Regions from separate parts of the Arthrobacter sp. 05T45 genome, predicted to be linked through region 2. Evidence: riboswitches for the same ligand, from Rfam matches in the RefSeq annotation. Region 2 holds a riboswitch; the other holds the start of a gene.

Region 1 (4,354 bases), on a different contig from region 2:
GTCGATGAGGCGCTTGGCCACGTCCTCAGCGGTGACGCCGGTCCTGGCCGTGAGTTCCCGCAAATCCAGGATGCACTCGTGCGCCACCAGGCCGCTCTCCCCCGTGTAGAGAACCGGGAAGTGCTCATCCAGCCGGGATGCGATGTAGTTCGCCGCGAGCAGCGCGGACTTGGTGGCCTCGGTGAGGCCCTGGCCGCCCATCAACTTCACGTACGCCCAGGAGATCGGCAGCACACCGGCGGATCCGTAACGCGAAGCGGAGATGGCAACTCCCTTTCCCGGTTCGACCTTGTTCGCGTCCCCCGGCATGAACGGCGCCAGGTGGGCCTTTGCAGCAACCGGGCCAACGCCCGGTCCGCCGCCGCCGTGAGGGATGCAGAAGGTCTTGTGCAGGTTCAGGTGCGAGACGTCACCGCCAAACTTGCCCGGCTGGGCCAGCCCGACCAGGGCGTTGAGGTTGGCGCCGTCGACGTAGACCTGGCCGCCGACGGCGTGGATCGCGTCGCAGACCTCGCGGACGTCGGCGTCGTACACCCCGTGGGTGGACGGGTAGGTGATCATGATGCAGGACAGCGCATCCTTGTGCAGCTCGATCTTGGCGGTCAGGTCCGCGTGGTCGATCGTGCCGTCCGAAGCCGTGGCCACGACCACGACCTTCATGCCGGCCAGCACGGCCGAGGCCGCGTTCGTGCCGTGCGCGGAGGCCGGGATCAGGCAGACGTTGCGCTGGGCATCGCCGCGGGAGTGGTGGTAGCCGCGGATGGCCAGCAGCCCGGCGAGCTCGCCCTGGGAGCCGGCGTTCGGCTGGATCGAGACCTGGTCGTATCCCGTGATTTCGGCGAGGTCAGCTTCGAGGCCGCTGACGAGTTCCCGCCAGCCCTCGGTCTGGGAGTCCGGGGCGAACGGGTGGATGGAGGCGAACTCCGGCCAGGAGATCGCTTCCATCTCGGCGGTGGCGTTCAGCTTCATGGTGCAGGAGCCCAGCGGGATCATGGTGCGGTCCAGGGCGAGGTCGCGGTCCGAGAGCTTGCGGATGTAGCGCAGCAGCTGGGTTTCGGAGCGGTGCGTGTTGAAGACCGGGTGCTGCAGGAAGTCGGAGGTGCGCAGCACCCTCCCGGGCAGCTCGAAGCCCTTGGCCTCCACCACCGGACCGGCGCCAAAGGCGACGACGACCGCGGAGAGGACCTCCGGCGTCGTGGTTTCATCGACGGACACGCCAACTGTGTCCGCGTCGATGAGCCGCAGGTTGATGCCACGGGCCTCGGCGGCGGCGATGACCTTGGCGGCCTTGCCGGGGACGCGTACCGTGAGGGTGTCGAAGAAGGACTCGCTCGCCAGTTCCCGGCCGGCGATCTTCAGCGTGGCGGCGAGGGCGCGGGTGTTGTTGTGGACGGTCTCGGCGATCGCCTTCAGTCCGTCCGGGCCGTGGTAGACGGCGTAGAACGAGGACACGATGGCCAGCAGTGCCTGCGCGGTGCAGATGTTGGACGTGGCCTTCTCGCGGCGGATGTGCTGCTCGCGGGTCTGCAGGGCCAGGCGGTACGCCGGGACGCCGGCGTTGTCTTTGGAGACGCCGACGATGCGGCCGGGGAGTGTGCGTTCCATGCCCTCGCGCACCGCCATGTACGCGGCGTGCGGGCCGCCGAAGAACAGCGGCACGCCCAGGCGCTGGGTGGAGCCGACGGCGATGTCCGCCCCCTGCTCGCCCGGAGGAGTGATCAGGGTCAGGGCAAGCAGATCCGCCGCCACGGTGACCAGTGCGCCGCGTTCTTTGGCCTCCGCGATCACGCCGGACTGGTCCCACGCCCGGCCGGAGACGCCCGGCTGCTGGAGGACGAGACCGTTGATGTCGCCGTCGGGCAGACCGGCGGAGAGGTCAGCGACCTGCACCTCGAAGCCCAGCGCCTCCGCTCGGCCCCTGACGATGGCAATGGTCTGCGGGAGGCAGTCGGCGTCGAGGACGGTCTTGGCCCCGGCAGCGGACTTGTTTTTGTTGGCGCGGCGCATGAGAAGCACGGCCTCGGCAACCGCGGTGGCCTCGTCCAGGAGGGACGCATTGGCGACCGGGAGCGCGGTGAGGTCCTGGACCATGGTCTGGAAGTTCAGCAGCGCCTCGAGGCGTCCCTGGGAGATTTCCGGCTGGTACGGGGTGTAGGCGGTGTACCAGGCGGGGGCTTCGAGGATGTTGCGACGGATCACCGGCGGGGTGACGGTGTCGTAGTAGCCCTGGCCGATCATCTGCACGGCCGTCTTGTTCTTGGAGGCGAGCTTGCGCAGTTCGGCCAGCACCTGGACTTCGCTGAGGGCGCTGTCCAGGGTGAGGGGCTTTTCCTGGCGGATTGAATCAGGGACCGCGTTGTCAACGAGGCCATCAACGCTGTCGTAGCCGACGGCCTTGAGCATGGTGTCGATGTCGGCCTGGCGGCGGGCGCCGATGTGGCGGTCTGCGAAGGTGGACGGGGACGATTGAACCGTCATGAGAGGAACTCCATAATTCAGGTGGCATCAAGACGCCACGATGATTCGGGTTCCTCCCCGCTCTGTATTGGACCTGAGAGTTTCCGTTTTGCCCTGCTGATAGCAGCGCGCCACTTGCACCGTCGGTGAGCCCGGTTGCCCGGACTGCTTTCCAGAGTTGCCTTGCCGCGGCGGTACGTGGGCCTGAGAGATTCCTGGGGAGGATTTGCTCCTACGGCGCCTGCTGAACGTACCGGCAGGACTCTCCCGCCGCAGATCATAAGCTGTGCCACTGGTCGGTGACACAGCTCACAATTTATCCGGTTCCCGGGCAGGATGCAAAATTTATTTTCAATTGCGTCGCTGTTCCCGCGGACGACGGCGGGAGCTCTTCGCCGTCGTCCGCTTGCGTGGGTGAGGCGCATGAGGGCCGTGACGTTGATCCGGAACACGCGGCCCCAGAGGTCGTCGTCCACCTCGTGGATCGGACCCAGGGGGTTAGTCCATTCGGTGTATTATTCTGGACGGATACTTTACTTTTCGTGCGCGTCCCTCCAGGGCGCTCATACGCAAGGAGCCTCCGTGAGCCTTTCGGATCAAGCGATGGAACAGGCAGCTCCCAGCAGACCACCAAGCCGGACTCCCGCCGGGGATGCCGCTTGGGGGTGGCTGATCGGGATCCTGGCAGGATTGCTCGGCTTGGGCCCTTGGCTGGTATCCGGCGCACAGCTCCCGTTGCAGAACTTGTGGGGCGCAGAGGTCGTTCCAGACCAGATGCCTATGTCGTTACTACCGCTAAGCCAGTACGAACTCACCACGATCGTGGCCCTCCTCACGGTAGGAGGTGCAGCGGCCGGACTCGCGGTCCGCATCTGGTCTCCCGCCCGACGACGACTGGTGACGTGGTGCGCGGCGGCCGGCGTTCTTGTGGTTCAGTTCACGGCGGCCGTCCAGTCCTTCACAGTGCTCGACGGCGGCTTGACGGGCGGAGCAATGGCGAGCCTCTACTTCGCCGGGCTGCTCGCGGGCGTGACCGCCTCCCTCGCTGCGGCCCTCGTGGCGCACCTGCTGCTCTGTTCGAGGTCACGGAGCCTGGCGGCATTGGGCGCCGGACTCATGGCAGTGCCGCTCGCTTCGTGGACGGTGGAGTGGGTTGTCGGCTTCGTTGGGCACATCAACGTCCCCGTCACAGTGCCGTCAATCGCTCACTGGATTCCCGCCATCCTCGTTGGTTGCGCCCTGGCATGGTGCGGCCTGCGTCCTGCGCGGCGGACCGCGGTGTGGGCCGTGAACCTTGCCCTGTTGTGGTTGGTTCCCGCCCTGTTCATCTCGGTCAACTACGTCCTGGGGACCCGTATCCTGGCTGGCGACCTGCAGGAGATGCTGTTAATGAGTCGGCAAATCCTGGCGGCAACACTTGGACCCGAGGGCGGAGCAGCTTCCAAAATCTTGCTGGCTCTGGTCATCGCGTTGGCAGGGCTGGGTGCCAAATCCATTGCCGCTCGCCGGCGGCAGGACGTGCCCACCTTCCCGTCCACTTAAAATCCGGACTCACCCGGGATGTGTGGAGGTCCTTGCACCAGCGGATCCGCTGGTGCAAGGACGGATTTGGTCCCGATCCAGCGGGCGACGGCGGGACCTCCCGCCGTCGCCCGCCGGCGCTGGGTGCCGCTCCCCTACAGCGCGGACCAGCCGCCGTCGGAGGCGAGGATGGCGCCGTTGATGTTGGTGCCGTCGTCGCTGAGCAGGAACGTGATGGACGCGGCGAGCTGCGCGGCGGTGGCGGGCGTGGGGACGGTGGCCTGCATCAGCGGGCCGAGGCGTTCGGCCGCGAGCTGGGACCCCCAGTTGGCCACGATGTTGGTGATGGTGGGGCCGGGGGCCACGGCGTTGAAGC
Region 2 (4,354 bases):
CAGGTTGCGGTCCCCGGCTGCGCCGTCGATGCGGCCGACGGGCGGGAAGTACTTGTCCTGCTTGAGCGTGTGGACCGGGAAGACGGCCTGCTCACGCGGGTACTCGCGGGTCCAGTCGGTGCTGATCACGGCAGCGGCGGTGTGCGGGGCGTTGCGCAGCGGGCTGTGCTCCACGGTGAAGTCGCCGTTGGCCACCTGGTCGATCTCGGCGCGGATGGCGACCATGGCCGTGATGAAGCGGTCGATCTCGCCCAGGTCCTCGGACTCGGTGGGCTCCACCATCAGGGTGCCGGCCACCGGGAACGCCAGGGTGGGGGCGTGGAAGCCGTAGTCGATCAGGCGCTTGGCCACGTCCTCGGCGGTCACGCCGGTCTTGGCCGTGAGTTCGCGCAGGTCCAGGATGCACTCGTGCGCCACCAGGCCGCCCTCGCCGGTGTAGAGCACCGGGAAGGAGTCGTTGAGGCGGGCCGCGATGTAGTTCGCCGCGAGCAGCGCGGACTTGGTCGCCTCGGTGAGGCCGCGGCCGCCCATCAGCTTCACGTAGGCCCAGGAGATCGGCAGCACGCCGGCCGAGCCGTAGCGGGAGGCGGAGATCGGGGTTCCGTCGGCGCCGTTGGCGGGATCAGCCGCGTTGCCGGGCATGAAGGGGGCGAGGTGCGCCTTGGCCGCGACCGGGCCGACGCCCGGGCCGCCGCCGCCGTGCGGGATGCAGAAGGTCTTGTGCAGGTTCAGGTGCGAGACGTCGCCGCCGAACATGCCGGGCTGGGCCAGCCCGACCAGGGCGTTGAGGTTGGCGCCGTCGATGTAGACCTGGCCGCCGGCGGCGTGGACCGCGTCGCAGACCTCGCGGACATCGGCGTCGTACACCCCGTGCGTGGACGGGTAGGTGATCATGATGCAGGACAGCGCGTCCTTGTGCAGCTCGATCTTGGCGGTCAGGTCCGCGTGGTCGATCGTGCCGTCCGAAGCCGTGGCCACGACCACGACCTTCATGCCGGCCAACACGGCCGAGGCCGCGTTCGTGCCGTGCGCGGAGGCCGGGATCAGGCAGATATTGCGCTGGGCATCGCCGCGGGAGAGGTGGTAGCCGCGGATCGCCAGCAGCCCGGCGAGCTCGCCCTGGGAACCGGCGTTGGGCTGGATCGAGACCTGGTCGTAGCCGGTGATCTCGGTCAGCTGGCCTTCGAGGTCCTCGATCAGTTCACGCCAGCCGGCGGTCTGGGATTCCGGGGCGAACGGGTGGATGGAGGCGAATTCCGGCCAGGAGATGGCCTCCATCTCGGCGGTGGCGTTCAGCTTCATGGTGCACGACCCCAGCGGGATCATGGTCCGGTCCAGAGCCAGGTCGCGGTCCGAGAGCTTGCGGATGTAGCGCAGCAGCTGGGTTTCGGAGCGGTGCGTGTTGAACACCGGGTGCTGCAGGTAGTCGGAGGTGCGCTCGACGGCGGGGTCCAGGCCGAACGCAGTGTCCGTGCCTGCAGCCGCGGCAGTCACGGACGCGCCGAACGCGGCAATGACGTCGGCGACGACGGCAACCGTCGTGGCCTCGTCGGCGGAGATGCCGACGGTGTCGGCGTCGATGGCGCGCAGGTTGACGCCCTTGGCGTCGGCTGCCGCGATGATCTCAGCTGCCCGGCCCGGCACGGAGACGGTGATGGTGTCGAAGAAGGAGGTGTGCAGCACGTCCAGGCCGGCGGCCTTCAGGGAGGCGGCGATGGTCTTGGCGTGGACGTGGACCGACTGGGCGATTGCCTTCAGCCCGTCCGGGCCGTGGTAGACGGCGTAGAAGGAAGCCACGATGGCCAGCAGGGCCTGGGCCGTGCAGATGTTGGACGTGGCCTTCTCGCGGCGGATATGCTGCTCGCGGGTCTGCAGGGCCAGGCGGTAGGCGGGAACGCCGGCGTTGTCCTTGGAGACACCCACGAGGCGGCCGGGCATGGAGCGCTCGAGCCCCTTCTGGACGGCCATGTAGGCAGCGTGCGGGCCGCCGAAGAACAGCGGCACGCCGAAGCGCTGGGCGGATCCGACGGCGATGTCAGCGCCCTGCTCGCCCGGAGACGTGATCAGGGTCAGGGAGAGGAGATCTGCCGCGACGGTGACGAGGGCGCCCCGTTCCTTGGCGTCGGCGATCACGGCGGTGTGGTCGAACACGCGGCCGGAGACGCCCGGCTGCTGCAGAACGACGCCGTTGATGACGCCGTCGGGCAGGCCCTTGGAGAGGTCGGCGACCTCGACCTCGAAGCCGAGGGCCTCGGCGCGGCCCTTGACGATCGCGATGGTCTGGGGCAGGCAGTCGGCGTCGAGGACGGTCTTGCCGTCGTGCGCCGTCTTGTTCTTATTCGCGCGGCGCATCATCAGCACGGCCTCGGCCACGGCGGTGGCTTCATCCAGCAGGGAGGCGTTGGCGATCGGCAGGCCGACGAGGTCCTGGACCATGGTCTGGAAGTTCAGCAGCGCCTCCAGCCGGCCCTGGGAGATCTCCGGCTGGTAGGGCGTGTACGCGGTGTACCAGGCCGGGGCTTCGAGGATGTTGCGGCGGATCACCGGCGGGGTGAGCGTGTCGTAGTAGCCCTGCCCGATCATCTGCACGGCGGTCTTGTTCTTCGACGCCAGCTTGCGCAGCTCGGCGAGGACTTCGACCTCGCTCAGGGCCGCGGCGAGCGCGAGGTCGGCGTCCTGGCGGATGTCCTTCGGAACGGCGGTGTCCACCAGGGCGTCGACGGTGTCGTAGCCGACAGCCTTCAGCATGGCGTCGACGTCGGCCTGGCGGCGCGCGCCGATATGCCGGTCAACGAAGGACGTGGAGGCTGGGGTAACAGTCACAAGGAACTCCATAACTCAGGCGGCGCAGGGTACGCCACATTGATTCGGGTTCCTCCCCGCTCTGTATTGGACCTGAGAGTTTCCGCGCAGCCCGCGTTTCAGGGCTCCGCTTGCACCGTCGGTGAGCACAGCATGTCCGGGACACGCCTGCTACTTTCCAGAGATGCCTTGCCGCGGCGGTACATGGGCCTGAGAGATTCCTGGGGAGGGTTTGCTCCTACGGCGCCTGCTTGTACCTACTTGCAGGACTCTCCCGCCGCAGATCAAAGGCGTATTTAATTAGGTGTTCAATCGGGGGTGACTACAGTCACAGCTCTCATTGTCCTATGCCGGGCGCGCGTCCGCAAACTCCCTCCCGGCGGCGGACCCAGGTTACGGGCCACGAGCCACCCGGCGGCGAATCCGGCGGCGCGAATTCGCCGGAAACGCCCGGAGTCGCCGCAACTTTCCGGCGTACTCGAACGCTTCCGGCGAATTCGGCGGCGAGTAGGGGGTCGGCGGGGAGTAGGGGGTCGGAGGGGATGGGTGTGGGCTTCAGCCGCGCAGGCGCTCGACGGCGGCCAGGAGGCTCTGGACGTCCGCCTCGACTTCCGGCGGCGGCCCGCCGGGACCCCGCGCCAGCATGGCGTTGAAGTACAGCCCGTCCCCCATGCACAGGACGGCCTTCGCCATGGCGGGCCCGACGTCGGCCGCCAGCAGTTCCAGCCAGCTCGCCTGGCCGGCGGCGAAGCGGCGGAGGGTTTCCCCGTGCGCCACCTCGGCGAGCCGCGTGGCCGCCACGAAGACCCGGTCCATGGGCGTGTCCGCCCACACCGAGGACTTGATGAAGTACGCCGCCGCCCCTTCCGGGGCTGCCGCCATGGCCGCAACATCGGCAGCCAGGAGCCGGTCCAGCCGTTCCAGCAGGACCGCGATCATGGCCTCTTTCGTCGGAAAATGGTAGAGCAGGCCGCCCTTGGAGACGCCGGCCCGGCGCGCGACGGCGTCCAGCGTCGCGGCGCGTTCACCGACTTCGATGAGCAGGGATTCGAAGGCATCGAGGACGGCCTCGCGGGCGACGGGTTTCCTGGGCATGCCTCCCATCATGCCTGTCCGCGCGCGCATTTCTTAACTGTACCGTCCAGACGGTACAGTTATCCTTATGAGCATTTCATCGATCACCGTAGCCACCAGCACTCCTGCGGCCACCGGGCCCCGGGCACCGTGGCGTGACTGGGTGGCGCTGGCCCTGCTGATGTTCCCCGTCCTGCTCGTGGCCGTGGACAACACCGCGCTCACGTTCGCCCTGCCGGCCATCGCCAGCAGCCTGACCGCCTCCGGCGTCGAACTGCTCTGGATCGTCGATGCCTATCCCCTGGTCCTGGCCGGACTCCTGGTCGCGATGGGTTCCCTGGGCGACAGGATCGGCCGGCGCCGGCTGCTGTTCGTGGGCAGCGCGGGCTTTGCCGCGGTGTCGGCCGTGACGGCGTTCGCGCCGAGTGCGGAATGGCTGATCGCCGGCCGCGCCGGGCTTGGCCTTTTCGGCGCCATG

Evidence for each region. A riboswitch is a leader RNA that binds a small molecule or an ion and turns the genes downstream of it on or off. The one in region 2 is predicted to bind glycine.
Region 1: it holds a riboswitch for glycine, as region 2 does, so the genes downstream of both, gcvP (aminomethyl-transferring glycine dehydrogenase) here and gcvP (aminomethyl-transferring glycine dehydrogenase) in region 2, are expected to answer to the same signal.

What each region holds. Positions count from the first base shown of each region.
Region 1 covers NZ_JBFTKI010000042.1:4,755-9,108, forward strand. The annotation lists gene gcvP (aminomethyl-transferring glycine dehydrogenase) at 1-2,478, opposite strand, end outside; glycine riboswitch at 2,531-2,638, opposite strand; glycine riboswitch at 2,640-2,737, opposite strand; gene AC1DGD_RS22030 (hypothetical protein) at 3,238-3,999, shown strand; partial or broken gene AC1DGD_RS22035 (SDR family NAD(P)-dependent oxidoreductase) at 4,134-4,354, opposite strand, start outside.
Region 2 covers NZ_JBFTKI010000020.1:5,046-9,399, forward strand. The annotation lists gene gcvP (aminomethyl-transferring glycine dehydrogenase) at 1-2,835, opposite strand, end outside; glycine riboswitch at 2,875-2,989, opposite strand; glycine riboswitch at 2,991-3,089, opposite strand; gene AC1DGD_RS16530 (TetR/AcrR family transcriptional regulator) at 3,358-3,897, opposite strand; gene AC1DGD_RS16535 (MFS transporter) at 3,965-4,354, shown strand, end outside.